Regions from separate parts of the Brevibacillus aydinogluensis genome, predicted to be linked through region 1. Evidence: riboswitches for the same ligand, from Rfam matches in the RefSeq annotation. Region 1 holds a riboswitch; each other region holds the start of a gene.

What was found. Region 1 has a riboswitch for S-adenosylmethionine ahead of Q7F15_RS18580 (methionine ABC transporter ATP-binding protein). Riboswitches for the same ligand answer to the same signal wherever they lie in the genome.
Region 2: it holds a riboswitch for S-adenosylmethionine, as region 1 does, so the genes downstream of both, Q7F15_RS06855 (homoserine dehydrogenase) here and Q7F15_RS18580 (methionine ABC transporter ATP-binding protein) in region 1, are expected to answer to the same signal.
Region 3: it holds a riboswitch for S-adenosylmethionine, as region 1 does, so the genes downstream of both, metK (methionine adenosyltransferase) here and Q7F15_RS18580 (methionine ABC transporter ATP-binding protein) in region 1, are expected to answer to the same signal.
Region 4: it holds a riboswitch for S-adenosylmethionine, as region 1 does, so the genes downstream of both, Q7F15_RS06345 (aminotransferase class I/II-fold pyridoxal phosphate-dependent enzyme) here and Q7F15_RS18580 (methionine ABC transporter ATP-binding protein) in region 1, are expected to answer to the same signal.

What each region holds. Positions count from the first base shown of each region.
Region 1 is NZ_OY569118.1:3,748,951-3,756,851, reverse strand. Features, by position in the region: gene rnjA (ribonuclease J1) at 233-1,915, shown strand; gene Q7F15_RS18600 (BrxA/BrxB family bacilliredoxin) at 2,020-2,451, shown strand; gene Q7F15_RS18595 (aldo/keto reductase) at 2,629-3,501, shown strand; gene Q7F15_RS18590 (methyltransferase) at 3,640-4,668, shown strand; gene Q7F15_RS18585 (LCP family protein) at 4,902-5,879, shown strand; SAM riboswitch class I at 6,010-6,125, shown strand; gene Q7F15_RS18580 (methionine ABC transporter ATP-binding protein) at 6,207-7,220, shown strand; gene Q7F15_RS18575 (methionine ABC transporter permease) at 7,222-7,887, shown strand.
Region 2 is NZ_OY569118.1:1,396,372-1,404,272, reverse strand. Features, by position in the region: gene Q7F15_RS06875 (glycerol-3-phosphate dehydrogenase/oxidase) at 1-612, opposite strand, end outside; partial or broken gene glpK (glycerol kinase GlpK) at 781-2,273, opposite strand; gene Q7F15_RS06865 (MIP/aquaporin family protein) at 2,337-3,044, opposite strand; gene Q7F15_RS06860 (glycerol-3-phosphate responsive antiterminator) at 3,275-3,823, opposite strand; gene Q7F15_RS06855 (homoserine dehydrogenase) at 3,913-5,238, opposite strand; SAM riboswitch class I at 5,294-5,403, opposite strand; SAM riboswitch class I at 5,489-5,596, opposite strand; gene Q7F15_RS06850 (ankyrin repeat domain-containing protein) at 5,866-6,276, opposite strand; partial or broken gene Q7F15_RS06845 (reverse transcriptase domain-containing protein) at 6,652-7,348, opposite strand; gene Q7F15_RS06840 (DUF3221 domain-containing protein) at 7,782-7,901, opposite strand, start outside.
Region 3 is NZ_OY569118.1:404,032-411,932, reverse strand. Features, by position in the region: gene Q7F15_RS02055 (DEAD/DEAH box helicase) at 1-1,572, opposite strand, end outside; gene Q7F15_RS02050 (glycosyltransferase family 2 protein) at 1,682-2,053, opposite strand; gene Q7F15_RS02045 (response regulator) at 2,124-2,831, opposite strand; gene Q7F15_RS02040 (sensor histidine kinase) at 2,861-4,003, opposite strand; gene Q7F15_RS02035 (polysaccharide deacetylase family protein) at 4,000-5,019, opposite strand; gene metK (methionine adenosyltransferase) at 5,145-6,350, opposite strand; SAM riboswitch class I at 6,485-6,585, opposite strand; gene Q7F15_RS02025 (hypothetical protein) at 6,638-7,099, opposite strand; gene Q7F15_RS02020 (S8 family peptidase) at 7,127-7,901, opposite strand, start outside.
Region 4 is NZ_OY569118.1:1,286,444-1,294,344, forward strand. Features, by position in the region: gene typA (translational GTPase TypA) at 1-15, shown strand, start outside; gene Q7F15_RS06305 (hypothetical protein) at 97-327, opposite strand; gene Q7F15_RS06310 (deoxyribonuclease IV) at 487-1,215, shown strand; gene Q7F15_RS06315 (hypothetical protein) at 1,212-1,346, shown strand; gene Q7F15_RS06320 (YlaH-like family protein) at 1,350-1,676, shown strand; gene Q7F15_RS06325 (hypothetical protein) at 1,687-1,959, shown strand; gene Q7F15_RS06330 (hypothetical protein) at 2,165-3,463, shown strand; gene Q7F15_RS06335 (DUF5665 domain-containing protein) at 3,467-3,799, opposite strand; gene Q7F15_RS06340 (pyridoxamine 5'-phosphate oxidase family protein) at 3,950-4,408, shown strand; SAM riboswitch class I at 4,498-4,610, shown strand; gene Q7F15_RS06345 (aminotransferase class I/II-fold pyridoxal phosphate-dependent enzyme) at 4,707-5,873, shown strand; gene Q7F15_RS06350 (trans-sulfuration enzyme family protein) at 5,870-7,057, shown strand; gene Q7F15_RS06355 (YhcN/YlaJ family sporulation lipoprotein) at 7,092-7,700, opposite strand; gene Q7F15_RS06360 (PhoH family protein) at 7,896-7,901, shown strand, end outside.

The DNA of each region.
Region 1 (7,901 bases):
TAGTGTGCCCGATTACCGGCATCATACTCGCTGCAGCCAGGACCACCAAAGATAATAGATAGACCCTGCGCCCTTCGGCAGATGGCGGTTCATGAGGGCTCTTTTTTTGCTGCCGGATTCTTTTCATGATCCGGTAGCAGAATGCGGGAAAATGGCAAGACTGGATGAAACGAAGGCGATCCGATGTGATACAATAAAAGGTGGCATGCATTGGTCGGGTTTCCAATAACACATGCACGAAATCTATTGGGAGGAACGAGTATTGAGCGACGTAAAGATTTTCGCGATGGGCGGTCTCGGCGAAATCGGCAAAAACATGTACTGTGTCGAGTACGAAGACGAGATCATCATCATCGACTGCGGGGTCAAATTTCCCGAGAACGAGATGTTCGGCATTGACCTGGTCATCCCGGACATCACCTATCTGATCGAGAATCAGCATAAGATCAAGGCGCTGCTGTTGACGCACGGACACGAGGACCATATCGGTGCCATTCCGTATGTGTTGAAGCAGATCAAGGTGCCGATTTACGGCGGCCGCCTCACCCTGGGCCTGGTCAAGGCCAAGCTGGAAGAACACCGGATGCAGAACGAGGTAAAGCTGATCCCGATTTCGGAGGACACGGAGATTCCGTTCAAAAAGCTGAAAGCCACCTTTTTCCGCACCAACCACAGCATTCCCGATTCGTTCGGTATCGTTATCCACACGCCGGAGGGCATGGTTATTCACACGGGCGACTTCAAGTTTGACCTGACGCCCGTCGGCCCCACTACGGAGTTCGGCAAAATCGCACGGATCGGCAGCAGCGGCGACGTGCTGGCACTGCTGTCGGACAGCACCAACAGCGAACGGTACGGATTTACCATGTCGGAGCGCACGGTGGGCGAAGGCATTCTCGACGTGGTGAAAAAGGCGCGCGGTCGGATTATCCTGGCCACATTCGCGTCAAACGTGCACCGCCTGCAGCAGGTGGTGGACGCGGCCATGGAGTGCGACCGGAAAGTGGCGGTCATCGGCCGCAGCATGGAAAAAGTGTTTCAGATCGGACAAGAACTGGGTTACATCCAGATGCCGGAGGGCATGCTGATTGACGTCAAGCACATCGACAACTACGCGGACAACCAGGTGTTGATCATCTGCACGGGCAGCCAGGGCGAGCCGATGGCAGCACTGACCCGCATCGCCTCCGGGTCCCACCGCTCGGTGCAGATTTATCCGGAGGACACGGTGATCATCTCCGCTTCGCCGATCCCGGGCAACACGGTAAACGTCAGCCGGACGATTGACAAGCTGTACCGGGCGGGAGCCAACGTGGTGCTGAGCCACGTATTTGACATCCACGCGTCCGGCCACGGCAGCAGCGAGGAACTGAAGCTGATGCTTAACTTTATCCGCCCCCGCTACTTTGTGCCGATCCACGGCGAGTACCGCATGCTGAAAATGCACGCCAGACTGGCGCAGCAGGTGGGCATCGAGGAGAGCAACATCTTCATCATGGACAACGGCGATGTGCTCAACTGCACGCGGGAAAAAGCATGGCTGAGCAAAGTGCCCGCTGGAATTGTCCTGATCGACGGCAGCGGCGTGGGCGACGTCGGCAACATCGTGCTGCGCGACCGCAAGCACCTGGCGGAAGACGGCCTGATGGTGGTCGTGGTAAGCCTGGACATGAAAAACTTCAAGATCCTGACCGGCCCGGACATCGTCAGCCGCGGCTTTGTCTACGTGCGCGGATCGGAATCGCTGATCCAGGAGGCCACCGTGCTCGTCCGCCAGAAGCTGCAGGAGGCGCTGGACAAGAAGATCAAGGAATGGTCCGAGCTGAAGTCGCAGATCAACGAAGTGATCAAGCCGTTCATTTATGAAAAAACCGGCCGCAATCCGATGATTTTGACCATCCTGATGGAAGTGTAGGCGCGGCCAAACCGGTGAAAGTGTCGGAACCCATTCTCCAATGGGCTTTCACGGGATATAATTGATAACGAGCAAATGTACCGGAAAAAAGGAGAGAATGCCCCATGATGTCCTACGAGGCATACATGAATCAAGTGATTCAACCGATGCGCGACGAGCTGACCCGCGTCGGCTTTACCGAACTGCGCACGGCGGAGGAAGTGGAAAAAACGCTGCCGAACCTGAAAGGCACCGCACTGATTGTGGTCAACTCCGTCTGCGGCTGCGCGGCCGGTCTGGCCCGTCCGGCCGTGGCTCACTCGCTCAACCATCCGAAAAAGCCGGATCACCTCTACACCGTCTTCGCCGGTCAGGACAAAGAGGCGACCGCCAAGGCGCGTGAGTACTTTGAAGGCTATCCGCCGTCGTCGCCGTCGTTTGCCCTGATGAAGGACGGCAAACTGGTGACGATGATCGAGCGCCATCAGATCGAAAACAACGACCTGGTGACCATTTCCAAGCTGTTGACCGACGCGTACGATAAATATTGCGACTAACATCGAACATGAGGCAAGACGCTCCGCTGCGGGCGTCTTGTTCTGCGTGGTTGTAAAAACGAATTGCCACAGCCCGGCACCCCCATGGACCCGCCGCCAGGCTGCTTGCAAGCCGCTGCGGTGGGATGCGGTTCGCGGGGGAACGCCCGGGCGCATGTTGCGAAAGGATGACCAAGCATGATTACCCGTTCATTTGGACGAGACCCTCATCAGGTCTCCCTGCTGGGCTTTGGCGCCCAGCGCATTGTGGATGAACACGGCTGCAGCGAGGAAAATGCGATTGCCATTGTCCGCCGCGCCGTGGAATTAGGCGTCAACTACTTTGATACGGCGCCCAGTTACAGCGACGGCCAGTCGGAGACGCGGCTGGGCAAGGGACTGAAAGGGCTGCGCGACAAGGTGTGGATCGCCACCAAAACCGGCGGTCGGACGCGTGATTTGGCCTGGCGCGATCTGGAAGCCAGCTTGAAGCGGCTCCAGACCGATTACGTCGACGAGTGGCGGGTGCACAACGTCATGCAGCCGCACGACTTTGAAGCCATTTTTGCCAAGGGCGGCGCCCTGGAAGCACTCGTCGAGGCTCGGGAACAGGGGCTGGTGCGCAAGCTGAGCATCAGCGGCCATACCGATCCCCGTTTGCTGGCGGAAGCCATTCGCCGCTTCCCGTTTGACAGCGCACTGGTCGCCCTGTCGGCGCTGGATCACTTTATCTACAGCTTTGCCCACGAATTCGTTCCGCTGGCGGTGGAAAAAGGCGTGGCTGTCATCGGGATGAAGGTGATGGCGCTGGGCCAACTGGCGCCGTGGACGGAACAGGCTCTGCGCTACACCTGGAGTCTGCCCGTGTCCACCGCGATCCTCGGGGTCAGCAAGATGAGCGAACTGGAGGCGGATGTGGAGGCGGCAAACCGCTTTGTCCCAATGACCGACATCGAGCGGGTCGCCTTTTTCCAGGAGATCATTTCGCTCGTCCGTCCCGACGTGCTGCGCTGGAAGGCAAGCGAATGGATGTCCGGCGAGTGGTACCAGCTGCCGGAGCTGAAGTTTTAACTGTGGAGATAACCGCGGAGACAAACGCTCTTTTCCAAAATGGAAAAGAGCGTTATTATTTGAATGAACTGGAATTTTATTGTACGTGCCTGAATACCCTTGGCAGTGAGACAAAATCCATAGAGCGGGGGAGACAGGATGCAAAACGAGAAGAAGTCACAGTTACAACAGGCGTTAGCCGATCGGGTCATGGAATGGATCACCGGGGGATGGGTGCAGCAGGCCATCTATGTTGCCGCCAAGCTGGGAATTGCTGATCTGCTGGCGGATGGGCCGAAGAACGTCGGCGAGCTTGCCGAGGCGACCGAGACGCATGCCCCGTCGCTCCATCGCATTTTGAGGGCGCTGTGCGGCATCGGGCTGTTTCGGGAGGAAGGTGAGCAGCGGTTTGCACTGGGGCCGCTCGGTTCGTATCTGCAGTCAGGAGCGAACAGCCTGCGCGGCATGGCGATCATGATGGGGGAAAAATGGCATCGGGACGCGTGGAGCAACATCATGTATACGGTGAAAACGGGCAAATCGGCATTTCAGGACGTGCACGGCATGGGCGTTTTTGCGTACCTGGAGCGTCATCCCGATGCGGGTGAGCAGTTCAACCAGGCCATGTCGGACATGTCCAACCGGATGGCGTCGGCGCTGGTGCGGGCGTACGACTTTTCCCCATATGACAAGGTGATCGACGTGGGAGGCGGTCACGGCCGATTAATGACCGCCATCCTGAATGCTTATCCGGGGCTGAAAGGGGCGATCTATGACGTTCCCGCCGTAATTGAGGGCACCCGGCGGCACATTGCCGAGGCCGGGCTTGCGGATCGGTGCGCGTGTATCGGCGGCAGCTTTTTTGAATCGGTTCCGGCAGGCGGCGATCTGTACATGATGAAGAACATTATCCACGACTGGAACGACGAGGAAGCCGTTGCCATTTTCCGCAACTGCCGACGGGCCATCCGGGAAGACGGAAAGCTCCTGGTGATCGAGATGGTCGTTCCGGCCAATAATCAACCGCATCCGTCCATGTTGATTGATCTGGAAATGATGATCATGGCTACGGGAAAGGAACGGACCGAGGCGGAGTTCCGGACGCTTTTCCGGAAAGCGGGCTTTGAACTGCAGCGGATCATTCCGACGTCTGCAGCCGTCTCAATGCTGGAGGCTGTCCCTGTGTGACAGGATGGCCCAGTCAATCTGTTTAACAATAGCATAGCCCAATGTTTGTGATGACACCTCATCCGCGTGTAGCAGGGAGGTGTCATTTTTTATTCAAGCATCGCCAGGTCACATGCGCACCTACATAACAAGATTCCAGCCAAATATAGGGTGCCCGCCTTCGACCGGATTCGAGTATACTAGACAAAGTGGGGAGTATATTATCTGAAAGAGACAAAGGTGGCGTTTTCCATATGCGCTTTTTGAAACGAATGCTGCTCCTCCTGATCGTGGCAGTCGCTGCGGCAGGGGGGTACTACGGATATTCGCTGTATCAATTTGCCGAGGACATTCAACAGCCAAACGTAATCGACCATCCCGCCGGCGGCGCGACCAAGGCGGCGGAGATTCCCACGTGGGACGGCAAGGAGCGCGTCAACATCCTGTTGATGGGCGTTGACCGGCGCGGCATGCGCAGCAACGCGCTGCCCCGTTCCGATTCGATGATGCTGCTCAGCATTGATCCGGTTGCGAAACGATATGACTTGTTTTCGATTTTGCGCGATACCTACGTAGAGATTCCCGACCACGGACATGCGCGAATCAATGCGGCAATTGTCGAAGGCGGGCCGGAATTGGCGATGGAAACCGTGAGCCAGTTTACCGGGCTGCCGGTGAACCGGTATGTGATCACCGACTTCGAGGGCTTCAAGCATCTGATTGACGCTGTCGGCGGCGTGGAGCTGTACGTGGAGAAAAACATGCGGTACCGCGACCCTACGGACAAGGGCATGTACGATATTGATCTGAAAAAAGGGCTGCAGCGGCTTGACGGCTCCAAGGCGCTGCAATACGTCCGCTTCCGTCACGACGCGACGTCCGACTACACGCGGACGGAGCGGCAGCGGAAGCTGATGGCCGCGCTGGCCGACCAGATGAAGAGCGGCACCACGCTGATCCAACTGCCGTCCATTTTGAAAGAAATTACCCCGTACGTGCAGACCAACATCAGCTCTCTGGACATGTTGAAGCTGGCCTCGCTCGGATTGACGCTGAACACCGAACAGCCCGGTCAGTATCAGCTTCCGCCAATGGGGATGTTCAGCGAATCCAATCGCGCCGGTGCTGTCCTTATTCCTGATGTGGAACGTGTTCAGGCTTTTGTTCAGGAAAAACTGCAAGCCCAACCGGAAGCCAATTCCGCGGGGGAAACGGACGGGAAGCAGAGCTGAGGCTCTCTTCAAGCGGGCAGATCGCCCTGCACTTTTCCTTTAATTTTCCATTGACATCGTTTTTTTAAATGGAATATAATCCGATTTGTATCAACGAAAATACAAACAAACAGCATATACGGAGAAATTCTTCTTATCAAGAGAGGCGGAGGGACAGGCCCAATGAAGCCCGGCAACCGGCTCATCGCACAGATGGGTGTCGCGGTGCCAATTCCTACAAGATCGGAGAATCTTGAGAGATGAGAAGGGTGGATGTGATCGGATATCGATGCAAACCCCTTTTTCATGCTGAAAAAGGGGTTTGTTCCGTATAGGGAGGTGAACCGGATGATTCGCTTGCAAAACTTGCGCAAAAACTACACGGTACAGGGCAAGACGGTCCCCGCACTAATGGGGATTGACCTGACCATAGAAAAAGGAGAAATCTTCGGCATCATCGGACATTCCGGTGCCGGGAAAAGTACACTGATTCGCTGCATCAACATGCTGGAGCGTCCGACATCCGGTCACGTAATCGTAGACGGCGTCGACCTGACTACACTGGATGACCGCAAGCTGCAGGAGCAGCGGCGCCAAATCGGCATGATCTTTCAGCACTTCAATCTGCTCTCTTCGGCCACGGTGGCGGAGAACGTGGCCTTTCCGCTGAAGCTGGCCAAGCGGCCCAAGGCGGAGATTGACAAAAAGGTAAACGAACTGCTCACACTGGTCGGCCTGGAAGCACACCGCGACAAGTATCCGAGCCAGCTCTCCGGCGGGCAGAAGCAGCGTGTCGGGATCGCCCGCGCGTTGGCCAGCGATCCGAAAGTATTGCTGTGTGACGAGGCGACGTCCGCGCTCGACCCGCAGACGACCAATTCGATCCTCGCCCTGCTGCTCGACATCAATCGCAAGCTGGGCCTGACCATCGTCCTGATTACGCACGAGATGCACGTCATCCGCTCCATCTGCGACCGTGTCGGCGTTATCGACGGAGGTGTCATCGTCGAGGAAGGCAAGGTGCTGGACGTGTTCCTCAAACCGCAGCATCCGACGACGCGGGAGTTCGTGGAGCAGGTGGCCGATTCCGCCGAGCTGCGGGAAGTGGTGGCTCACGAAAAGGCGGCCGGCGACCAGACGATTGTGCGCATCACGTTCCTGGGCGAAAAGACGTACCAGCCGATCCTGTTCCAGACCATGCAGGAGACCGGCACGATGTTCAGCATCCTGCAGGGTACGATTTCGCGGATGAAAGATACACCTTACGGCCAGCTGGTCGTCGAATTGAGCGGCAATCCGGAGCAGAACAGCCGCGCGATCGAAACCCTGCGCCAGCGCGGTCTTGAAGTGGAGGTGATGTAACATGGGACTGACGTTTGAAAACGTCGATGTGGCGGAAATCGGCAAGGCCACATTGGATACACTGACGATGCTGGGCTTTTCGACGCTGTTTACCGTCCTGATCGGACTGCCGCTGGGCGTCCTGCTGTTTCTCACCTCCAAGGGACAGCTTTTGGAAAACCGCGTCTTTTACACGATTGCTTCCTTTGTCGTAAACGTGCTGCGTTCGGTGCCGTTTATCATCCTGATGATCATGTTGATTCCGCTGACGAAAATCCTGGTCGGCACCTCGCTGGGGGTCAAGGGAGCGATTCCGCCGTTGGTGATCGGGGCGGCTCCGTTTTTCGCCAGACTGGTGGAGACGTCGCTTCGGGAAGTGGACCGCGGTGTGATCGAAGCGGCCCAGTCGATGGGAGCGTCCAAGTGGCAGATTATTTGGAACGTGCTGCTGCCTGAATCCCGTCCGGGGTTGATTGCCGGCATTACGATTACCACCGTGGCGCTTGTTTCCTACACGGCGATGTCTGGCGTGATCGGCGGCGGCGGACTGGGCGACCTGGCCATCCGCTACGGTTACCAGCGGTTCCAGACCGATGTGATGATTGTTACTGTCGTGATTTTGCTGGTGTTGGTTCAGATCTTGCAAACGCTGGGAGACAAATTGGTAATCCGTTTCAGCCGCAAGTAAGATCTTTACCATAA
Region 2 (7,901 bases), 1.8 Mb from region 1:
GGCCTGCACGCCAACGACCTTGCCGTTTTCGTACAGGAACGACTCCGCCTTCACGTAGTTGACCGGCAGCGCCCCGCGGGCCGCCGCCTCTTTGATCACTTCCAGCGTCAGCCGGGCGTCGTCCGTCTTGTACTCCACGTAGTAACCGCCCGCTTTCAGCTTTTCCTTGCGCAGGAGCGGCTCCATCTTGAGCGTCTCCTCCCGGCTGAGCATCCGCCGCCGTTCGCTCCGTTTCACTCCTGCCAGCCAGTCGTACAGGTACAGGCCGACAGATGTGGCCAGCCGTCCGTACGTGCCGCCTTCGATCAGCGGCAGCAGCATCCACTCCGGCTGGGTGACGTGCGGCGCGTTTTCGTAGACGATCGCCCGCTCTTTGCCCACTTCGGAGACGAGGCGAAACTCCAGCTGCTTCAGGTAGCGCAGCCCGCCGTGAACCAGTTTGGTGGAGCGGGAACTGGTCCCCGCGGCGAAATCCTGCATCTCAATCAGCCCTGTTTGAATCCCCCTTGCCTGGGCGTCCAGCGCAATCCCCGCTCCGGTGATACCGCCGCCGATCACCAGCAGGTCTACCTCTGTCGATTTGAGTTGCGCCAGGTGCTCCGCTCGTTTCATCACGCATCACTCCCTGTTCTACTTTATCGATGGGTCAACCCGAACAGTCCGGAAAAAACACAAACGACCACCAATCCCTCCTTGCCTGCAAAGAAGGATCAGTGGTCGACTCCGTATCTCAGACCATCCGTATGAACTTATCGCGTACAGTATACCACATGCGGCCGATTATTTGAAGGCCATCGCAGCCCGCACGGCTTTTTTCCAGCCGTCGTACAGTTCGTTGCGCTTCTCCTCGCTCATCTTCACGTCAAAGACGCCGTCGACGTGCCAGTTGGCGGCAATCTCCTGCCTGTCTTTCCAGAAGCCTACCGCCAACCCGGCCAGATAGGCTGCTCCCAGAGCGGTCGTCTCGTTTACCTGCGGACGTTCCACCGGCACGCCCAATACGTCGCTTTGGAACTGCATCAGGAAGTCGTTTTTCACCGCGCCGCCGTCCACGCGCAGCTTTTTCAAATTGATGCCGGAGTCGGCCTCCATTGCGGTGAGCACGTCTTTCGTCTGGTAGGCCAGCGATTCCAGCGTGGCACGGATGAAGTGCTCCTTGCTGGTCCCCCGCGTCAGGCCGAAGACGGCGCCGCGCACGTCGCTGTCCCAGTACGGCGTGCCCAGGCCGACGAACGCCGGCACCACGTAGACACCCTCGGTCGATTCCACTCGGCTGGCGTACGCTTCGCTGTCCGCCGCTGATTTCAGCATGCGCAGGCCGTCGCGCAGCCACTGGATGGCGGAACCGGCGACAAAAATGCTTCCTTCCAGCGCATATTCCACTTTGCCGTCGATCCCCCAGGCAATCGTGGTCAGCAGGCCGTGTTCGGAACGCACCGGTCTCTCCCCGGTGTTCATCAGCATGAAGCAGCCGGTGCCGTAGGTGTTTTTCGCCATGCCTTCCTCAAAGCATGCCTGGCCGAACAGGGCTGCCTGCTGATCACCCGCCGCGCCGGAGATGGGCGCCTCCACGCCGAAAAAGAGATCTTTGTCGGTATGCGCGTAGATTTCCGAGCTGGAGCGCACTTCAGGCAGCATCGCTTTCGGCACGGTGAGGTGCGCCAGCAGTTCGTCGTCCCAGCGCAGGTCGTAAATGTTGTACATCAGCGTGCGGGACGCATTGGTGTAGTCAGTCACATGCGCCTTGCCGCCAGAGAGCTTCCAGATCAGCCAGGAATCGATGGTGCCAAACAAGAGATCGCCGCGTTCTGCCTTGGCGCGTGCCCCTTCCACGTTGTCAAGGATCCACTTGACCTTGGTGCCGGAGAAGTAGGCGTCGATCAACAGGCCGGTCCGTTCGCGGAACAGGTCGTTCAGCCCTTTCGCCTTCAACTCTTCGCAAATATCGGCCGTCTGGCGGGACTGCCAGACGATCGCGTTGTAGACCGGCAGACCGGTGTGTCTGTCCCAGACGACAGTCGTCTCCCGCTGGTTGGTAATGCCGATCGCGGCCACTTCCTGGGCGCTGATGTTGTGGTTGGCCAGCACTTCGCCGATCACGCCGACGACGGACGACCAGATCTCCATGGCATCGTGCTCCACCCAGCCCGGCCGGGGAAAATCTGCGTAAACTCCCTCTGGGCTACTCCCACCATGTGTCCTTCCCGGTTGAACAAAATGGCACGGGAACTGGTCGTGCCCTGGTCAATGGCCAAAACATACATCTTTTCCATCCGTCACATATCCTCCTTTATCGTTTCCCGATCATCTCTGCCTCAATCAGCTTGGGCCGACCGCTATCCGAACAAGGCCTTGAAGACGAGCGCTCCCGCCGTCCCGCCGACGATCGGCCCCACGACCGGAATCCAGGCGTAGCCCCAGTCAGATGTGCCTTTGCCCGGGATCGGCAGAACAAAGTGGGCGAGACGAGGCCCCAGATCGCGCGCCGGATTGATCGCGTAGCCGGTGGTCCCGCCGAGCGACATGCCGATGGCGACGATAAAAAATCCGACGATCAGCGGATTGAGCCCTTCGGTAAACGTGTTGCTGCCGATAGCCAGCAGGCCAAACACGAGGAAAAACGTGCCCAGTCCTTCGCTGAGAATATTCGCAAATGTGTGTCGAATCGCCGGAGCTGTGCAGAATACTGCCAGCTTGGCCGCCGGGTCAGCAGTTTCTCTCCAGTGCGGCAGGTAGTACAGGTAGACAAAGATTGCTCCCAAAAACGCCCCGGCCATCTGGGCCAAAATGTACCCGGGCACGAGCTCCCAGGCAAACGAGCCAATTGACGCAAACGCAATGGTAATGGCCGGATTAAAATGGCCGCCGCTGATGGCCCCGACCGCGTATACGGCAAAGGCGACAGCAAACCCCCAGCCCAGGGTAATCACGATCCACCCGCTGTCTTTTGCCTTTGACTTGTTCAGCACGACTCCCGCCACGACGCCGTCCCCGAGAATCACCAGCATCATGGTCCCGATCAGTTCCGCCCAATACGCCGACATCTTGTTCCTCCATTCTCTTTTTTTAATATTTATGACGAGTCTGGACTGGTTTTCCCTCTTTTGCTGTTCACCTCCACTGGAAGAAAACAGAAAATCCACCTATTTATCCACGGTTTAAGTCCACAGGAACTTAAACACAGGGAATATATAGGTGGATCTCCTGATCTCATCCGACATATGAACTTCTGTAATCAATCTTATGCGGTCGTGAAAGCGTTGTCAATCATTTTTTACAGCTGTTTCCACAAGTTTCGATCGGAGGTGGTGACGGCGATGGCTCCTGCCGCCAGAGCGCTCTCGATCTCCTCCCGGGTGCGGATAAACCCGCCTACGATGATCGGAATTTGAATCTGTTCGCGAATTTCCGTAATAATGTGCGGCATGACCCCCGGAAGGACTTCGACGAAATCGGGTTTTGTCTGCTCAAGGATTTTGTAGCTCGTCTCCAGCGCGCCGGAGTCCAGCAGAAACAGGCGCTGCACCGTGACCAAGCCCTTCTTTTTGGCGGTCGTGATCACCTGCGAACGGGTGGAAATGACGCCGGCCGGCTTGATCTCCTGACAAAGAAACAGTGCGCCGTGCTCGTCGTTTTTCAATCCCTGCACCAGATCGGCATGCAGCCACAGCTTTTTTCCGTGCCGGCGTGCCAGGTCGGCGATGCTTTTCAGTTGGCAGATATGGCTCTCCAGCAAAATGATCGTCTCGTACCGGCTTTCCAGGACGCGTTCAAATTCTTTCATTTGGCGAATGGCCGGCAAGATGGTTTGCGAACCCAGCATGACTTGTCCTCATCCCCTTGAAGAAGAAGTGCTCCGCTTTTATCATGCCAAAAAATCCCGGCGAATGCGATGGGGAGTTGGATGCTAGTTTACAGCCCCGCACTCCCGCCGTCAGCATCTTGATCATCGGCCGCCTCCAGCACGGGGTACAGCCGCGCTTCGAGGCCGAAATCCCGTTCCAAAAGCCCAACGTGCTCCTCCTGCAGTCCGGCAGCGAGCAGGCCCACACGCAGGACGCTGCCCGAATCGTACTGGACGGTCATCCTGCGAACGGAGACACCCGCCCGTTCGAGAAACAGCAGTACCTGCTCCGGCGTCACGCCAGCCGCTGTCCCTGCCAGGCAGCAGAAGTCGAGGCCGGATGAGAGGCGGCTGGACGGGACCGCCTCCGGCCGTTCACGCCAAGCGGGATGAGGCGCAAACGGTTGGGTCAGCAAGTAGGCCAGATCTTCCACAACCGCGCTGGCAGTCGGCAATTCGCCCGCCCCTTTGCCGGTGAACAAAAGGTCGCCGACGAGACTGCCTTCCACCTGTACGGCATTGTATGCATCCTGGATGCGCGCCAGCGGATGCTCCAGCGGCACCAGCGTCGGCCGCACGGACAGGTGCAGGCCGCCGTTTCCCTGGTGGGCTTGCGCCAGCAGTTTGATCCGATACCCCAGTTCCTTCGCCAGCCGGATGTGGCTCTGCGAGACTTCAACAATCCCCTGCCGCTCAATGGCTGACAGGGGCAGCGACTCCCCGAACACGAGCTGTGCCAGAATGTACAGCTTGTACAAGGCGTCCCAGCCTTCCACGTCGGAGCTCGGGTCTGCCTCCGCATACCCCAGTTCCTGTGCCCGCTTCAACACATCGTCGTAGGGAAGCTGGGCCTCCTCCATCTGCGACAGGATAAAGTTGGTCGTCCCGTTGAGGATGCCGCACACCTTTGTAATATCGTTGGTTCTGAGGAATTGACGGAGCACCCCAAGGATGGGAATTCCCCCCGCGACGCTGGCTTCATAGGCGAGATGGACGCCGTGCCGGTTGGCCAGTTCCACCAGCTCCGCGCCGCGTTTGGCCAGCAGCTCCTTGTTGGCCGTCACCACATGACAGCCCTTCTCGATCAGCGACCGTACGTAGTCGTAGGTCGGTTCCACGCCGCCCATCACTTCCACGACGATGTCTACGTCGCTTTCCAGAACGTCGGCAAACCGTGTCGTCAACAGCGATGGCTCCACCTGCACGGCCCGCTGCTTCCGCGAGTCGCGCACCAGCGCCTTGACGATTTCGATGCGCTTGCCCAACCGGGCCGACAGCTTCTCCTGCTGCGAACGGATCGTCTTGACCACCCCGCCGCCTACCGTTCCCAATCCCAATAAGCCTACTTTTACCACACTCATGTTTTTCCACCCCGTTTTTTGTTTGTACAACATGAAAAAGCCTTCTTCGGATTCGAAGAAGGCTGGTGTGCATTGTGCTCGAGCCTTCTTCTCATCTCTCAAGACACGCGTGTCTTGCAGGAATTGGCACCTGGTCACGCACCGCGTGACGGTTGCCGGGCTTCATCGGGCCAGTCCCTCCACCTCTCTGGATAAGAAGAAGTCCTATGAAATTTTGAAACAGAAAAATAAAAAAACCTTCTCCGACAAGAAGAAGGTCTGCGTCCATATCAATCAAACCCGCTTCTTATCTGTCAAGACATCTGTCTTGCAGGAATTGGCACCTGGTCACGCACCGCGTGACGGTTGCCGGGCTTCATTGGGCCAGTCCCTCCGCCGCTCTGGATAAGAACAGTGTTTAACTCTTGGGTATCATTGTAAAGAATCACAGGTTGTTCGTCAACAAAAATCTGGCAGACCGGCATTTCGCCCGTCGTAAGCCGCTGCAAGTTGACATACATACGAAAAAGGATGGAGTCGTCAGATCGGCCATCCTTTTTCTTGACCAGCAAGGCACCCGAACCCATCGAAAACCGGGTATTTGATTTGTTTCACTTCATCAGTTTCTGCATGAACTCTTATATCAGGGATTTGCAACTGATTTTGACATTAATTCTGATTTTACTCCCTTGCACCATGTTGAATTAAGAGATCAACTAGATCTTTGTTATTGTATCCTTTCGCTAATTCTAAAGGTGAATCATCGTAAAAATCTTTAATGTTAGGGTCTGCATTTACACTTAGTAAGTACTTAGCGAGCTCAACGTTTTTTTCTCTTACAGCGATAAAAAGTGCAGTCCTTCCTTCTTCATCAGTTATATTTGGATCCATAGATTTATTAATAAATGACTTTACTTTCTCAATATCACCTTTAAGTACAGCATCAAAAAAATTGTTCGGATTAAACTCCTCATTATAAGTATAGTTATAAACGGGGCCACGATCAGATTGTACTGATATTGCAGCAACGATACTAATTCCTAACAGTAGGATAAAGATCCCCCACAGTATTAGACCTCTATATTTTTTCATTATATTGCCTCCTTATTATCATTACCCTAAATAAAACTTAAAAAAAGTATAGCATAACAGATTCTCAATTGAGTCACACACCACCGTACGTACCGTCCGGTTTACAGCGGTTCACCAAGCTTGATAATGTGTAAAGTATGAAACTCATCAGCCCTTGTTGTTGTCAGTAGGCAATGCCAAGGGTTTTGTGCATGTGCGGGTTTAATTGACCGTCACGCCCCTTTCAGGTGTTTGTAATTTCCAGAGCTCTGCTGTGAGAAAGACCAAGTAAACGAAGTTCGTGGTACCGCGTACGAACTCGTTTCAACTTGTCCACAGTCTTAGTCAGAAGCCTTTGGCGAATCCGTTCTTTCAACAGGATGATTGATTGGAGCGTAGACGTATCAGTGCTTCCTTTCCAGGAGTAAAGTTAAACCCGTAAAACTTGCGATTGCACGGGTCATCCACCGCACTTTTGAGTTGATTTACTTTGAATTTGAGAACCTAGTCAAGTATCGCTCCACGCTTGTTTTTACACGTTCACCCGTACGTTTGGACATATGTTGCAGTCGTCCGCATAGCGGCAGAAACGGTGTCCCCTTTTCTCCAACTTCTTGTCCAGATCGTCTAATAGAATGTTGGCCAACAGCGGACTTAAGGGACCACCTGGAGGTGTGCCCTCCTCCGTCGTCACGCCCCCCGTTGACCATCACTCCAGATTGAAGGTAGGCACGGATCAGTGTAAGGAGGCGCTTGTCCTTCACCTTTCGTGCTACACGGCTCATCAGAATGTCGTGGTTCACTCAATCGAAGAATTTCTCTAGGTCGATGTCAACCACGTACCGATAACCTTCATCAATAATTTGCTTCGCCTTACGTACCGTGTCGTAAGCACGACGTCCGGACGAAAGCCGAAACCACAGTTGGAGAAGTCGGGTTCAAAAATGGGAATCAATACTTGCAGGATGGCCTGCTGGATCAACCGCTCTGCCACGGTAAGGATGCATAACAACCACACTCCTCCGTCAGGCTTTGAGATTTCAACCTTGCGGACAGGTTACGGTTTATAGGTTCTTTCCTCGATCTGCGACCGATTGGTCGCTCAGTGCTCGTGAAGTTGGTTGCCAACAGTAGTAGGAGTATCATGCAGACCTCTCCGGGTAAGAGCGGTAACTTTCATCCCATGTACCTGCCCGCTATACTGCCGTATCCCTTGGCTGTATAGAGCTTTGTCTTGCTGTGCAGACTCGCCCGAATACAGTAACCTCCAATCGGATTCGTGTACCTCAGGGCGGGACTTTGCCGCCGGCTTCCTTCAGACAGATTCCGCCTCACGGTGGACACCCTTGCCTTGAGCTAACGGTTGGTACAGCCAACTCCTGTTCGGGACTTTCACCCTATAGCTACCGCCCATGCTGGGCGCACCGAAAAAGGATGGCGTCGTCAGATCGGCCATCCTTTTTCTTGACCAGCAAGGCACTGGCACCTATCGAGCCAACGGAAAAGGCGCTTTCCACAATACCGGGTTACTTGATTTGCTTTACTTCACCCGTTTCTGCATGAACACTTATCTCGTGCTTCTGTCCTGCATTGAAAGTAAAAACGCGAACGATCCATTCTGATTCGGTGCTCACTGCATCCTGTAC
Region 3 (7,901 bases), 760 kb from region 1:
CCGGGCCTGCAAATACTGCAGGACCCGGGGAACGTCCTCCACCCGCGGGACAAAGACGAACACCTGACGGCCGGCCGCGAGGGAAGCCTTGACGCCATCGAGCAGCGGCGGTACAGCACGCCCCAGCCGCATCCGCTTGTCCAGGGCAGCTACCGTGCACACCCTGGGCACCGGCAGGGGATATCCGTGATACCGCCCCGGCAGCAGCACGTGAGTAGCGGAGTGGGTCGGGAACCGAAAGGCGGATGGGACCAGCCGCTTTCGCAGATAGCGGGGCGGCGTGGCGCTCAAATACAGAGTTTTCCCGCCGGGCTGAACGGCGCGGGAAACTGCCCGGTACAAGACAGGGTTGTTGTGGTACGGAAACGCGTCTGCCTCATCCAAAACGACCAGGGGAAAGCGCTGATAGTAGCGCATCACCTGGTGGGTGGTGGCAACAGTAATGTCAGCGTCCTCCCATTTTTCCCGGCTGGACCCGTGAACGGCGATCACGCGCGCTGCCGGGAAAACGCGCTGCAGGCGGGGGGCCAACTCCAGCACCACATCCTTGCGCGGCGTGGCGATCAATACCTGTCCGCCATCCGCCAGCGTCTCCCGGATGGCAGGAAACAACAGCTCGGTTTTCCCCGCTCCGCAGACCGCCCACATCAAAAACGCCGCGGGCCCCGGTCTGCTGGCCGCTACGAAGCGTCTGGCCCGTTCCGCCGCAGCCGCCTGCATCTGCGAATACCGCCCCTCCCACTGGAGAGCAGCCGCCGCGCCGTCCTGGCGAAAGCGGGTGCGTCTGCCGGGAACGCAGAGATACGGCGTGCAGCATTTGCTTTTGCCCATGTCCAAACATGTCGTGCAGTATGCGCAGCCCTGCCCGCAGGAGTGGCAGAGCGTGAGCGCGATCCCCCGCTCGCTGCCGCAGCGTCCGCACCGCATCGCCAAACGCCGGCGCCATATGTCGCGTCTCACGAACAGCTCAATGCCCGGCCGCCACTCCGCTTTCCCGTCGAGTACCAGCCACTGCAAGCATTCCGTGCGCAGACTTCCCGTCCAGCCGCGCCGATGCAGAAAGCCGTCCAGCTCTTCCAACAGCAAAGCGCGCCCCTGCAAGAGCAGATGCAGCCGCTCACTGTCTGCGCGCAGATCGGGAAGGGCACCGGCGGACAGAGATGCTCCAGGACTTGGCGGAGCCTTTCCTTCGGCATCTGCTCGCTCATCAGTTTGCCGGCCATCGGAATCCTCCGTGTCTTCCCCGGTCACCTCAATCGAAAACCACTCTCCCCTGAGCGGCTGCATGTCCCCGGCTTCCCGGCCGTACAAGGCGTTGGTTTCCCTGACGTGTGCCAGCGCCCATTCCCGCATGGCGGCAATCTCCTCTTCCCCGACATCCCGACCCTGCAGTCGCGCGTTCAGCATCCCTCTCAGGTAAAAGGCCAGCGCCAGCGATGGGCTTTTGCCAATGACGTGGAGCCTGCAGCCGTCCCGCTCCCGCCAATACATCTGATCCACCGTAAAACACGGCGTCACATACACGTGCGCCGCCTCGTCGCCCACTTTTACATAGAGCAGGTACTCTCGCACACTACCGCCTCCGTCCCCCTTGTCTCTGCAAGACCAGTGTGCAAAAAGACAGCAGCTGTCTGCAAATATTTCGGGACCGTGAAGCAGCACGACAAAAGAAAAAAGCGCGTTATATCACGCGCTCCCACTCGTCTGTATGGCGAAGGTCTACGATCACGGCCGGGGCGTCGGCCACCTCTTCCTCCTCGTCGGCGCAGAGGCAGCCGGCCCGTTTCAACACAGCCGTGATCCCACATGTATCATCAGTCGATCCGTAATCGACATACGAGATGCGAATCGGTGTACCGCTCCAATACGAACGGGCATGCAGCCGCCGGACTGCGTATTCCAGCACCTGCTCAGAGTTGCCGAGCAGCAGCCGGTAATGCACGCATGATTGGTCCGCTCGCACTGCCATGCGGCTGATCCAGCGGTTTGCAAGTGTCACCAGCAGAGAGGAGCAGCCATATGCCGCCAACAGCCACACCACCAACTCTTCCATCACGGTCATACCTCCTCTTGCAATCAAGGTATGCCAGATGGCTTGTATATGGTGCAGCCGCCTTCCCTCTTTACAGTTTCACCCAGCCGTTTTTAATGGAAATGACTACAGCCTGTGTCCTGTCTTGCACGCTCAGCTTTTGCAAAATGCTGCTGACGTGGTTTTTCACCGTCTTCTCACTGATAAACAAAAACTCCCCGATGGCCCGGTTGCTTTTCCCTTCTGCCATCAGCTGCAGCACCTCGCGCTCGCGGCGGGTCAGCGACTCGATCACCTTCGGATCGACCGGCTCCGAATCCTCTGCCGCAAACGTCCGTTCCGCCACTCCTTCCTGTTCGCTTAAGCGGCGAAATTCTTCAATCAGCTTGCCTGTTACTTTCGGATGGATATATGCGCCGCCTCCGGCCACCACGCGAACGGCTTCCACCAGATCGTTCGTCCCCATCTCTTTCAACAGATAGCCGGACGCGCCGGAACGCAGCGTACGGTACACGTAACCTTCGTCGTCATGAATGGACAGGATGATCACACGGGTATCCGGGCTTACGGAAATGACGTGTTCCGCGGCGGAGACACCGTTGACATTGGGCATGTTGATGTCCATCAGGATCACATCCGGCTTGTGCTCCTCAGCGAGGCGATACGCCTCTTCCCCGTCGGAGCCTTCGCCGATTACCCGAAAGTCGCTCTCCATTTCCAAAATTCGTTTGACGCCTTCACGGAACAATTGGTGATCGTCCACAATTACAATCCGGATTTCTTGCTGCCTTTTCTCCATGTTCATCCTCCCTATGTACGATTTCGCACTCAATATTTAACCGGTATTTGAAACATCACTTTCGTTCCTTCTCCAGGCGACGACTGCAGCTCCATCGTACCTTCGAGCAGTTGCGCCCGCTCCTTCATGCCCAACAGCCCAAAAGACCCTCCTTTGGCTGTGAGCTGGTCTACATCAAAGCCGATCCCGTCATCTTTGACAACGAGAACCAGTGCATCCTCCAAAAACTCCAGTTTCACCTGGACCTTGTTGGCCCCCGCATGCTTTTCCACGTTGTTCAGGCATTCCTGTACCAGACGGAAGATGGCGGCTTTGACGGAGCTTTTGAGCGGCTGCTCTACTCCAAACACAACCAAGTCGACGGTAACCTGCGTTCGCTCCTCGTAAGTTTGAATGTATTTCTGCAGCGTGGGCACCAGCCCCAAATCGTCCAGCGCCATTGGCCGCAAGTCAAAAATGATCCGCCTCACATCGGCCAAACTCATGCGGACCATTTCTTTCAGTTCGTGCAGTTCCATCTGCGCTTCCAGAATGCGGTCATTTTTCAGCATCTTCTCTACAATTTCCGAGCGCAGCACCACGTTTGCCATCGATTGGGCTGGACCGTCGTGAATTTCACGCGCGACGCGCTTCCGTTCTTCCTCTTGGGCCTGAATAATTTTCAATCCCATCATCTGATGCTGTTTGGCCGTCTCCAGTGCTTCGTCGACCTTGCTCAAGTCGCCAGTCAGATATCCAAGCACAACGCCCATCTGCGTGACAAGCTTTTCTGCCCGCTCGATCGTCTCCTCCAGGTTGCGAAGCTGCCGCTCCAGATCATTGCGCCTGCGCTTCAGGTTGTTTTCCCGTTCCCGAAATATGGACAACTCTACCTGGATCCGGCTCGCTTCCTCGTACGCGATGCGGATGTCTTCTTCCGTATAGGTGTGGAAGTTGCGGCTCACCAGCACCAGCCGGTTGCGCGACTTGCGGTAGGCGAGCTCCAGCGCATCCACCTTCTGAATCACTTTGGAAATTTCTTGTCGCAATTCATGCAATTCCAGCTTTAACGTGTTACCCTGCTGGCGTGCATGTTCGGAAATCTCAAAGATTTGCGCCTTGCTTGCCTCCACCGTCTCAATCGTTCGTTTAATTACTCCATCCAACATGCTGATGCTGATTGCCTGGTTCATTCCTGCTCTCCTTCAAATCCGTTTTTCGCTTTCGTAAACAGCTGGTGGAGTTGGGCAGTATCCATCTCGCGCGAGCCGACGTCAAAACGCGGGATCTTAAGCGGATTGACGCCGGGTGTCACCACTCCCGGATTGGAGTTGAACACGTAACGGTAGCCTGCTTGTTGGGCGGTCTGCAGAACGATGTCATTAAAAAAGCCGAACGGCAAGGATATGGTTTCCACCGGTCGGCCCACCAGATCGCTCAGGCCGACACGGGACATGGTAAAGTCAACGTACAATCGGTTCCGGTATTCCTGCTCGTTTTCCAAGCGCTGCAGATCCTCCATGTAAACGGGAGCAGTCTCGGGCCCCCATTCTCCCCATTCGTTGCTGGCGGCTTGTTCATGCAGACTGTATGTGTGTGAGCCGATATCCACCAGCCCGGAAACGAGCATTTCGTTTATCTGTTGGCGAGTCAACGGTGTCGTCATATTTTCTCGCTTGCGCTCCGCGGTGTCCCGCAGCCGACCTGCAATAGCAAAATTGACGGATGGAAACTGGTACTGCCGCAGCACGGGAAACGCATGCGTGTAGTAACTCTCGTATCCATCGTCAAACGTAATCAGCACGGCGTTGTCGGTAGACAGCACGCCAGTGTCGACAAAACGCAAAAACTCCGACAACGAAATCGGATGCAGGTCATTCTCGCGCAAAAACGCCATATGCCGGGCAAATTGGTCCGGGTCAATCACATAGCGTTGGTTCGATTGATTCGACACATGGTGGTAAGTCAGCACCACCACCCGATTTCGATACCATTGCCTGGGTACGACGGCATCCTCTTTTTCTACCGTTCGTTCCCGCGCTGCAGCAGTATCATCCCCGCTTGTGCTTATAGACGTAGGAACCGGGGGAAAATGTTGCACTTTCGGCATGTAGGTATTTGGAAGATGCACACCCCCGAGCAGTCCGGCAGTCACGACCAGACCGAACGACACCAGAATGAAAAGGAAGAAGGGCCACCTTTTCGGCAACAAAATCCCTCCTTAAGCCTACATAGTGATTCGACACCAGAGAACGGATTCCTTTATGACCAGATTACCATTCCTATCCAAGAAAAAAAGCCTAGTGCGTGCACTAGGCTCTCCCTACTCGGTTGTTATTTCAACAGACCGGCAGCGTCCTGTTTCAGCGCTTCTGCCTTGTCTGTCTTCTCCCACGGCACATTCAGGTCATTACGCCCAAAGTGACCGTATGCCGCAGTCTGTTTGTAGATCGGACGACGCAGGTCAAGCTGTTTGATGATACCTGCCGGGCGCAGGTCAAAGTGCTTGCGGATGAGCTTCACCAGCTCCTCCTCGGCGATCTTGCCGGTGCCAAACGTATCCACGCTGATGGACACAGGCTGTGCCACACCAATGGCGTACGCTACCTGCACTTCGCACTTGTCCGCCAGGCCTGCTGCGACGATGTTCTTCGCTACGTAACGAGCAGCGTATGCACCGGAACGGTCCACCTTGGTCGGGTCTTTGCCGGAAAACGCGCCGCCGCCGTGACGAGCGTAGCCGCCGTAAGTATCCACGATGATTTTGCGTCCGGTCAAGCCGGCGTCGCCCTGCGGACCGCCGATCACGAAACGGCCGGTCGGGTTGATGAAATACTTGGTCTCGTCATCCAGCAGTTCTGCAGGAACGATTGGCTTAATGACGTGTTCCATCAGGTCTTTTTTGATTTGTTCCAACGTCACTTCCGGAGCGTGTTGGGTGGAAATGACAATGGTGTCGATGCGAACCGGCTTGTCGCCGTCGTATTCCACAGTCACCTGGGTTTTGCCGTCCGGACGCAGATAGCTGAGCGTGCCGTTTTTGCGCACCTCGGTCAGACGACGGGCCAGCTTGTGCGCCATGCTGATCGGCAGCGGCATCAGTTCAGGCGTTTCGTTGCAGGCAAACCCAAACATCAACCCTTGGTCGCCAGCGCCAATCGCTTCGATTTCCTCGTCGGTCATTTTGCCTTCGCGCGCTTCCAGGGCCTGGTCAACCCCCAGGGCGATGTCGGCAGACTGCTCGCCGATTGCAGTGATGACGCCGCAGGTGTCCGCGTCGAAGCCAAATTTGGCGCGATCATAACCGATTTCGCGGATCGTGTCGCGCACCAGCTTTTGAATGTCCACATAGGTGTTGGTGGTAATTTCACCCGCCACGAGCACGAGACCGGTGGTTACGGACGTTTCGCAAGCAACGCGAGCGTTCGGATCCTTTGCCAGGATCGCATCCAGAATGGCGTCGGAAATTTGGTCACAAATCTTATCCGGATGACCTTCGGTGACAGATTCAGAAGTGAACAGGCGACGACCTTTTTGCAATGCCATGTGTACGACCTCCTTTAGACTCATACAAATAGTGTGGTGGCCGAAACAGGTTCTTATCAGTCGAAGGCACATGCAAAAAAAACCTTTTCCGTTTGAGGAAAAGGTGCTTGTTTTGATGCGTTCCTTACCTCTTATCGGCCAGAACAGATTTCCGTTCTGCTGGTTAGCACCGCTCAAGTCGGTTGCCGGGCTTCATAGGGCCAGTCCCTCCGCCTACTCTGGATAAGAGTATCCATTCGCATAATAGAATACTGGTTTTTCTCTTCGGTGTCAATATGCACTTAGCGGATTTCGTATTTGCCGCGCACCATGATGTAGGCCACGCCGCTGTAGTTCGGATCCAGCCGCAATCCGCGGTTGTCGGAGCGGGCGATCAGGAGCAGGTGATTGTGGGAAACCGGTGCACCGGCACGGAGATCCGCCCCCTGCGTAATGTCGGTCAGACCGTCTCCATTGTTGCCGGCGACAGCTTGCACCTGTCCGGTGCGGACGATGAATTCCGTCCCTTCAAAGCCGTACAGCGTCTGGCCCGGATTCAGCTCCACCACGGTCAATCCGCTGTTCCCGCCGCCTGCGCTGCCCAGCGCTCGCTGAATCTGCTGATCGACGTAGCTTTTCGTCACGACCGGGTCGTCTGCAGAACCCGGCACGCCGGCGCTTCCGCCGTCAGCCATCGCTTGGGAAGTAAAAATGGCCGTGCCGACAACTGCAGCTGCAATCAATCCTTTTGTCGCTTTGTTCATCTCGATGTCCTCTCCTTTAATTGTTGATCACAATTTGTAGACTCTGGCCAACAGAACGACTACTTCGGCTCGGGTCGCGCGTCCCTGCGGCTTGAAGAGATTCCCGTAGCCCTTCAGCCAACCTCTGGAGGTGAGCGCCTCGATCGCCGGAGACGCCCAGTGGCTGATCGGTACGTCACGGTATGACGACCTTGAGTGCTTGGTCAAAAGCAAGTTCTGGGCGCGGGCGGTCATCTGGGCCATCTCCGCCCGGGAGATGGGCTGGTTCGGCTTGATCGTCCGGTTGGGGTACCCCTGCATAATCCCCAGTTTATACGCCATTAGAAGCGGCTGGTAGGCCCAATGGGAGCTGGACAGGTCGCCAAACGGATTGCGGCCCGTATACGCCCCCACCGGCAGCCCTTTGGCCCGCATGGCTTGGATCAGCATGGTGGCAAATTGTGCCCGCGTCACCTGCTGATTCGGCTGAAACGTGGCATTGTCAAAACCCTTGACGACCCCTTTTCGAGTCAGCCGGGCGATTTCGGCGCGAGCCCAGTGACCGGCAATGTCCCGATAGCCGTCCACCAGCTTCTCCTTGTGCAGTGTGAGGCGGTAGGCATCGTATTTGAACGGGACCGTACTGCTCAATCGGATGTAGTACTTCCCAGGCTTGAGCTTTAATCCGATGACTTCCTTGCCTTGATCGGACAACTGGGCCACCTGATCGGTAGCAGCCAGCGCATAGTTAAAGGTATGGGACCCGTAGATCTCGATGCGCATCCCCTTGGACACGGGGACAAACGGCGCACGAACGCTGACG
Region 4 (7,901 bases), 1.6 Mb from region 1:
CAGGCACAGGCGTAACGACAACGGAAGAAGCCGTACTGTCTATACAGGCAGCACGGCTTTTCTTTTTTCCGTCATGCGGTTTGTTCGTGGGATTGGCTACAGCTGTTTCAGGATGTTTAGTTCTTCCTCGGCGAGGATGATCTGCTGCAGCGATTCTGTTCCGTTTCGCACGGTGCTTTGCAGGACACGGACTACGCCGTCCTGGTTTTGCACCACAATCGTTCGCACTTGGCCCAGTCCGCTTTTTCTCACCGAGTCGTACATGGTGCGGTAGGCGAACCGCTCCTGCAAAAATTGTACGCTGGCCATCGCTTGTGCATGTTTCACCCGTTTCCCTCCCGCTCTGCTGAATGGTCACTACTTCATAGGTAAGCGGACGGATTGGGTTTTATGATACTGCTGCATGCGCAGGGTTCTCATTTTGACAGAGCACGGGCCAACTGATAAAGTTAAATGGACAGATTTTATCGTGGGAGTGAAACCAGATTGAAAATCGGATGCCATATCAGCGTTGGCAAGGGACTGGAACAAGCAGTCCTGCGCGCCATTGAGCTGGGGGCGGAATCGCTGCAGGTGTTTACGAAGAACCCGCGCGGTCTGCGCCCGAAAAAAATTGACTACCGGGACGCGACCAAAGGGGTGGACCTGCTGCAAAAGCACGATCTCACCCTGGTCTGCCACACCCCCTACATCACCAACCTGTCTACGCCCAAGCCGGATCTGCAGGAAGTGACGATTCGCTCGATTTTGGAAGATTTGCATATTGCCGAAGCCTACGGGGCGGTCGGCGCCGTGGTGCACTGCGGCAAGCACGTCGGCGAAGGGGAAGAATACGGGACAAAACGAATGGTAGAGACGTTGGACCTGATTCTGGAGCAGTACGACGGTCCGGTCAAGCTCCTGCTGGAAAACACGGCTGGCCAAGGCTCCGAACTGGGACTGACGATCCGGGATCTGATGGAGATTCGCGCCGCCACCCGTTTCCCCGAGAAAATCGGGTTCTGCTTTGACACGTGCCACGCCTTTGCCGCCGGGCAGTGGAGAGGAGAGACGTTTGACGACCTGCTGGAAGAGATGGAGCGGACAGGCTATCTGGAGCACCTGGTGGCGATCCACTTCAACGACAGCAAGGCCCCTTTGCCAGCCGGAAAGACCGCCACGAAAAAATCGGCAAAGGGGAGATTGGCAGTGAAGCGCTGGCCAAATTCCTGGTGAGCGACAAACTCCAGCACCTGCCGGTTGTATTGGAAACCCCAGTGGAAGACGAACGGGAGTACGCAGACGAGATGGTGTACCTGCACGAACTGCGCCGCGAGGGCCTGGACGCTGCGGGGCAGGAGGGGTGACGCATGGAGTGGTTTGAGCTTGCCTCCACCTATTCACCAGCCGCACCGGACCAGCTGTCGGCGTACGACAGCTTCCGCTTGTGGGCGGACCACTACCGCACCTGGATCATTTTTGTCGAGTTGATCATCGTGTACTATCTCGGGTTTGCCACCCGCTGGCGCATGCCGATTCTGAAAACGCTCCTGTTGTATGTGCTGCTCTTTATCGGCGCATTGATTTTTGCCATTCTGGACGTGCAGCTCCCGGTGAAAAGCGCACTTTTGGTCGCCGTTGCCATTCTGGTGATCGTCAAGATGCGGAACAAGCCGGGAGAACGCAGCGGGAAGTGAGGGAACCGTCGTGAAGCGGGAGGATGCGCTCTACAACTGGCTGCAGATTCAAATCGTCGCCGACGCCCGGCCGGATGACCGGTCCGCTCTGGATACGGCAGCATTTTTCGCGGACATCCTGAGAGAGGACCACCAGGCATCGGAATGCGAGTATCGCCGCGAAGGGGACTGGTACGTGGTTCGCTGCGTCTTCCCCGACGAAGTCTGGGAACGCCGCTATCCCTCGGAGGAAGCGGAATCGCTTTTGGCTGCAATCGAAAACGAACCCCGGTATAACGAGTAGAACCGGCATGAGGCTCCGCCGAACGAAAGAACGGTTGGGACTTCAGCATTATCCCCGTCTCCGCCAGAGGCGGGGTTTTTTTGTGTCGTTTGTCCCAATCTGGTCTCGGCATCCCCCGTTTTTAGCCGTAACTGCAACCTTTGCAGGAAACCTGTCGTCTGTTAGGGTGTCCAGGGCAGGAACTACATAGAGAGGAGAAGGCAGCATGAAGAAAATAGGAACCAAGCCCGTATTGGCAGTCGTGACTGCCGCGGCGATCATCGGGGGAGTGACTCCGCTCCTGGCAGATGCGAGCACCCCCGTACCCGCAACAAACAGCACCAAAGTTGTCATGAACGATGAAAGCAAACACGTCACCCGATACAATCTGAAAAAGCTGGCGGCAAACGATCCGGCGACGCTGAACATGCTGTTGAAAACGCAGGCCGACCACCTGTATCTGGTCGTAAAAGAGATCGGGCTGGACGCCAAATTGCGGACGTACATCGAGGAACATCCGGAAGAGTGGGAGCGCGTCTACCGCGAACACTACGCCGACATCTACCTGGAAGTCCGTTTTGACGTCAACGAACAAGGTTTCATCAGCGTGAAACCGGAGACCCGCGACACAATTACGTACCTGAAAGGGAAAGTGTCGGAACATGTGACCAAAGTAGTCGTCGAAAAGCCAAACGGCGGCACGATCGAAGTGATTCCCACTGCGGAGGATACCTTCACGGTCAGCTTTACGGCGATCGTAAGCGCCACGCCGCAGTACGCGACAGTCAAGGCGTACGTGGACGACAAGCTGGTGGACACCCGCAAGGTGCAGGTAAACACGGGAACTGTCGTGCAGGCCGACGTGCTGATTCACACCTTGGCTCTGTTGGATGAGAAGAAACAGGAACTGAAAGTAAACGGCATCATCAGCCAGGAAGCGGACAAGGTGGTCGTCACGTACAACGGCAAATCCAAAGAAGCGAACGTGAAAAAGCTGTGGCAAGGCGTCGGCTCTTTCTCTGTCAGCCTGAAGGACGTACAGGCCGGCAAAGGCAAGGTGTTGATCGCAGCTTACAAAGACGGCAAGAAAATCGATTCCGAATCCGTGGAGCTGAAGGTAATCAACGCCGCTGACAAGCCGCACAGCTACCGCATCGAGGGAACCGCAACGATCAATGCCAAGGAAAAACAGGTTCGCGTGAAAGGAAGCATTGACGGCCTGAACGGCAAGGGCAAGGTGAAGCTGTACGTCGTGGCGCCGGACGGCAAAAAGCACGAGGTGAAAGTGAAAGACGGCCGGTTTGAGGCGAAGCTGAAGTACCACGATCGCTCGTACAGCGCGAAAGCAGTCCACCTCGAGCTGTACCTGGACGGCAAACTTGTGGCCAAAGCCGACATCCCGCACAACAAGCCGGTCAACGGCGATGACGATGAAAAAGGCAAAGACAAGGGAAAAGACAAGGATAAGGGACCGAAAGGCAACGGCAATGGGAAAAAGCACGGTGATGACGACGATCACAAATAAGGCTTACTGTCGATAGGCCTGCACGTAATCGATCAATTGGCGGATGTAATCGCCGATAATCGGGACTGACAGGAACTGGCTGAGAAAAGAGCCGAGCAGCACCAGGACGATGGCCGTACCGATCGTCAATCCCAGGCCTCGGGCAAGACCTGCGAGGAAGTTGATCCACAGCAGCTTGCTCGGGGCTGTATAATTTTGAATCACGTCGGCGAGGCGGATATCCTCCAGAAAGAGGGCGATTTTGTCCATCCGTTCGTTCAGTTTGCGCACTTCCTGCAGCTCTGCCAGCAGCTTGTCGATCTTGGCCAGCAAGCGGTCGGTGGGGGATGGGGGCATGCGGCTCTCCTCCTGTCTTGCATTCGTTCCCGTTACGTATCAGTGTAGGAAAAAAACGGGTGAGAAGCAAGGTGTTGGACGGAAAGGTTTGCCTATCGCCAGGCGGGTAGGTACAATAGACGTACATTCCCTTTTCAAGGAGGCATCGGAATGGCTGAAACCGTTTCCCAAACGCTTTCGGAGGAACTGTTCGCGCTTTTGCAGCAGGAGCGTTTTGTCACACTCGGAACGATTGACCACGAGTCCGGCGCTCCGTCGCTCAGTTCCCTTTCCTGGACGTTTGCGCCGACGCCGCAGTTGATCCGTTTCGCCGTAGACAACCGCTCTCGTATTTTGGCCAACATTGCCAAGGAACCGCAGGTCGTGCTGCACTTGATCGGGGCCGGTTCCTCCTATGCCATCAACGGCAGGGCGACGATCAAGACGGAACGGATGGAGAATGTCCCGCTGAAGCTGGCGATGGTGGAAGTGGCCATCGAGGCCGTTCGCGACGTGATGTTCTACGGCTCCCGCATCTCGGTCGAGCCCCAATATGAAAAGACGTACGACAAAAAAGCGGCCAGCAAACTGGACAACCAGGTGATGACCGCATTGAAAAACGCAACGTGATCGGGTTACCAGCATAATGAAAAACAGGTTGACAGGTACTGCCGATTTCGGTAGTATAAGGTCAACCAATTGCAAATTGCATAGCAAACTTCTTATCCAGAGAGGCGGAGGGACTGGCCCGATGATGCCCGGCAACCAATCACCTGTACAAGGGGATACTGGTGCTAATTCCTGCAGAGTGTAACGCTCTGAAAGATGAGAAGGATTTGCTTACGTACGCGTAAACAAAGCCTTCTTTTCAGAGAAAAGAGGGCTTTTTTTAATGCCCTCGGTCATTTTGTTGGAGGGAGAGATCCATATGCATCTGGAGACAAAATTGGTGCAGGCGGGCGTCGCCAAAGACGAGCGGACCGGCGCAATCAGCTTTCCCGTTTACAACGCCACCGCGTATCGCCATCCCGCCCTCGGGCAGAGCACGGGGTACGATTACACGCGCACAGCCAACCCGACCCGGACCGTGCTGGAGCAGACGATTGCCGAAGCGGAAGGGGGAGACGCCGGGTTTGCCTGTGCTTCCGGCATGGCCGCGATACATACGGTCATGGGACTGTTCTCCCAGGGAGATCACCTGGTCGTATCGCTCGATCTGTACGGCGGGACGTACCGGTTGTTCGAGCAGGTGCTCTCACGTTACGGACTTCGCTTCAGCTATGTCGACCTGCGTGACGTGAAGAATCTGGAAGAAGCAATCTGCCCGGAGACGCGGGCTGTTTTTGTGGAAACGCCGACCAATCCCCTGATGCAGATCACCGACATCGCGGCGGTGGCAGAGGTGGCCAAGCGAAACGGGCTGTTGACCATTGTGGACAACACGTTCATGACGCCGTTCTGTCAGCGGCCGCTGGAGTTGGGGGCTGACCTGGTGCTGCACAGCGCGACCAAATACCTCGGCGGCCACAACGACGTCCTCGCTGGATTGATCGTCACAAAGGGTGAAGAGTTGTCCGAAAAAATCCGGTTTTTGCACAATTCGATCGGAGCGGTGCTGGGGCCGCAGGACTGTTGGCTGCTGCTGCGGGGGATGAAGACGCTGGCTCTGCGAATGGAACGCCATCAGACAAATGCCTTGGCGATTGTAAAGACATTGCGGGAACACCCTGCCGTGACGGACGTTTATTATCCCGGTTTGCCGGAGCATCCCGGTTATGAGGTGCAGTGCAGGCAGGCCAGCGGGTTCAGCGGGATGGTTTCGTTCCGCCTGCGCTCGGCTGAACAGGTGGCGCCGTTTCTGGAGAGCTTACGGATCATATCGTTTGCGGAAAGCCTGGGCGGCGTGGAGTCGCTGTGCACCTATCCGGCGACGCAGACGCATGCCGACATCCCGCAAGAGATTCGCGAGTACGTGGGCGTGTGCGACCGGCTGCTGCGGCTGTCGGTCGGGATCGAACATCCCGACGACCTGATCGCTGACGTGTGTCAGGCTCTGGATGCAAGTCTCTCACTGACGGGAGGGAGCGTACGATGAAGTTTGCCACCAAACTGCTGCACGGCACCAGTTGTATCGACCCGGTGACAGGGGCGGCCTCGGTGCCCATTTATCAGGCGTCCACCTTTCACCAGGCTGATCTGGACCGGCCCGTCGTTTACGATTACGCCCGTTCGGGCAATCCCACACGGCATGCGTTGGAAGAGGCAATCGCCGTTTTGGAGGGAGGCGAGCGCGGATTCGCCTTTGCTTCCGGTATGGCGGCCATCTCCAGTGTGTTCATGCTGTTCTCCGCCGGAGATCACGTCGTGGTGGCGGAGGACGTATACGGCGGCACCTACCGCTTCTTGACCAATGTTCTGTCCCGCATGGGGATCGCCGTCAGCTTTGTCGATACCACGTCGTTGGAGCAGGTGGAAGCAGCCATCCGTCCCGAGACCAAGGGCATCTACCTGGAAACTCCGTCCAACCCGACGCTGAAAGTGACGGACATCGCCGCTGTCTGCGCGCTGGCGAAACAGCGGGGACTGCTGGTGATCGTGGACAATACGTTTATGACGCCGTACTATCAGCGGCCTCTGGAGCTGGGCGCGGACGTGGTGATCCACAGCGCGACCAAGTTCATCGGCGGCCACAGTGACGTCGTGGCCGGGTTGGCCGTGACCAAGGAGGCGGCATTGGGTGAGCAGCTCTACATGATCCAAAACGGCATGGGAGCGATCCTCGGCGTGCAGGATTCCTGGCTGGTGCTGCGCGGCTTGAAGTCCTTGAAAGCGCGTCTGGACGTCAGCACGCAGACGGCGGAAAAGCTGGCCCGCTGGCTTTCCACACACCCGGCGGTCAGCCGCGTCTACTACACCGGATTGCCGGAACACGACGGTCATGACCTGCAAAACCGGCAGGCGAGCGGACACGGGGCGGTACTCTCCTTTGACGTGGGCAGCCGCGAGCGGGCCAAAGCGCTGTTTGACCGCGTCAAGCTTCCGATTGTCGCCGTCAGTCTGGGTGCGGTCGAAACGATTCTTTCCTATCCGGCGATGATGTCCCATGCCGCCATGCCGCCCGCAGAGCGTAAGCGGCGTGGAATTACGGACGGACTGATCCGTCTCTCCGCGGGCCTGGAGGACGCTGTCGACCTGCTTCAAGACCTGGAGCAGGCATTGGACGCGCTTGGACCCGCAGAGCAGGTGGCAGACGACAAACAGGCATTTTCCTGGGCGTAAGCCCGGAAAATGCCTGTATTGTTTCGGACGATGGTCAGCGGTTCACCGGGATTTTTTCATTTCCCTGCGGTTTGGAGTTGCCGCTTTTGTTGATCCGCTGTTCGTTTTCCCTGGTAGGCGTCTCTTCCCGTTTTTGCACGTCGCGCGGCAGCTGCGGCATGAGCCTCCCGACGATGTCCGCCAGTTCTTCGGCCAAGCCGGTCACGGGACGACCGCGTTGGATGTCAGCAGCCATTTCCCGCAGCCGCTGCACGATATCGGGGTCGGCCGTGACGATGGCGTTCGCCCCTTGGGGGTCTTCTTTCAGCGCTTCCGCCACCGAGTATTTGATCACGCCCACTTCCGGCCGATCCAGATGGGCGTTGACATCAATGCCGACGACCGCCCACTTGCCCAGGACCACCGCCGTCGCGTCATTGACGTTTTTCACCCGCGTGGCCAGGCGCACCAGCCGTTCAGCGGTTGCCTGCGGCGACTGGTTGTAGGTTGGGGACGGGGCGGTTTGCTGGACGCGCTGCGTTTCCGGCACAGTTTGGCCGGGCTGCGGAGCCGCCTGGTTGGCCGGAGGCTTGTTGTTCGTCATGCAGGCGGAGAGGAGCAGGCTGACGCTCAGTACATAGATCGCTGTCCGTTTCACGGTCATACTTCCTTTCCCTGGATTGCTGCGGTACAGGTGATGGTTAGTCGTATTGTGTTCTGCCTGCCCCGTTTTCATTCTTCTGCCTCTCGTCTATCCGTCCACCCCTTGTCATACACTGTAATACATCGCGTTCGGACAGCAGAGCATCCGGTCCCCAACTGCATATAATAGAGAAGATGGGTAATAGGAGGCGAGACTTTGAAG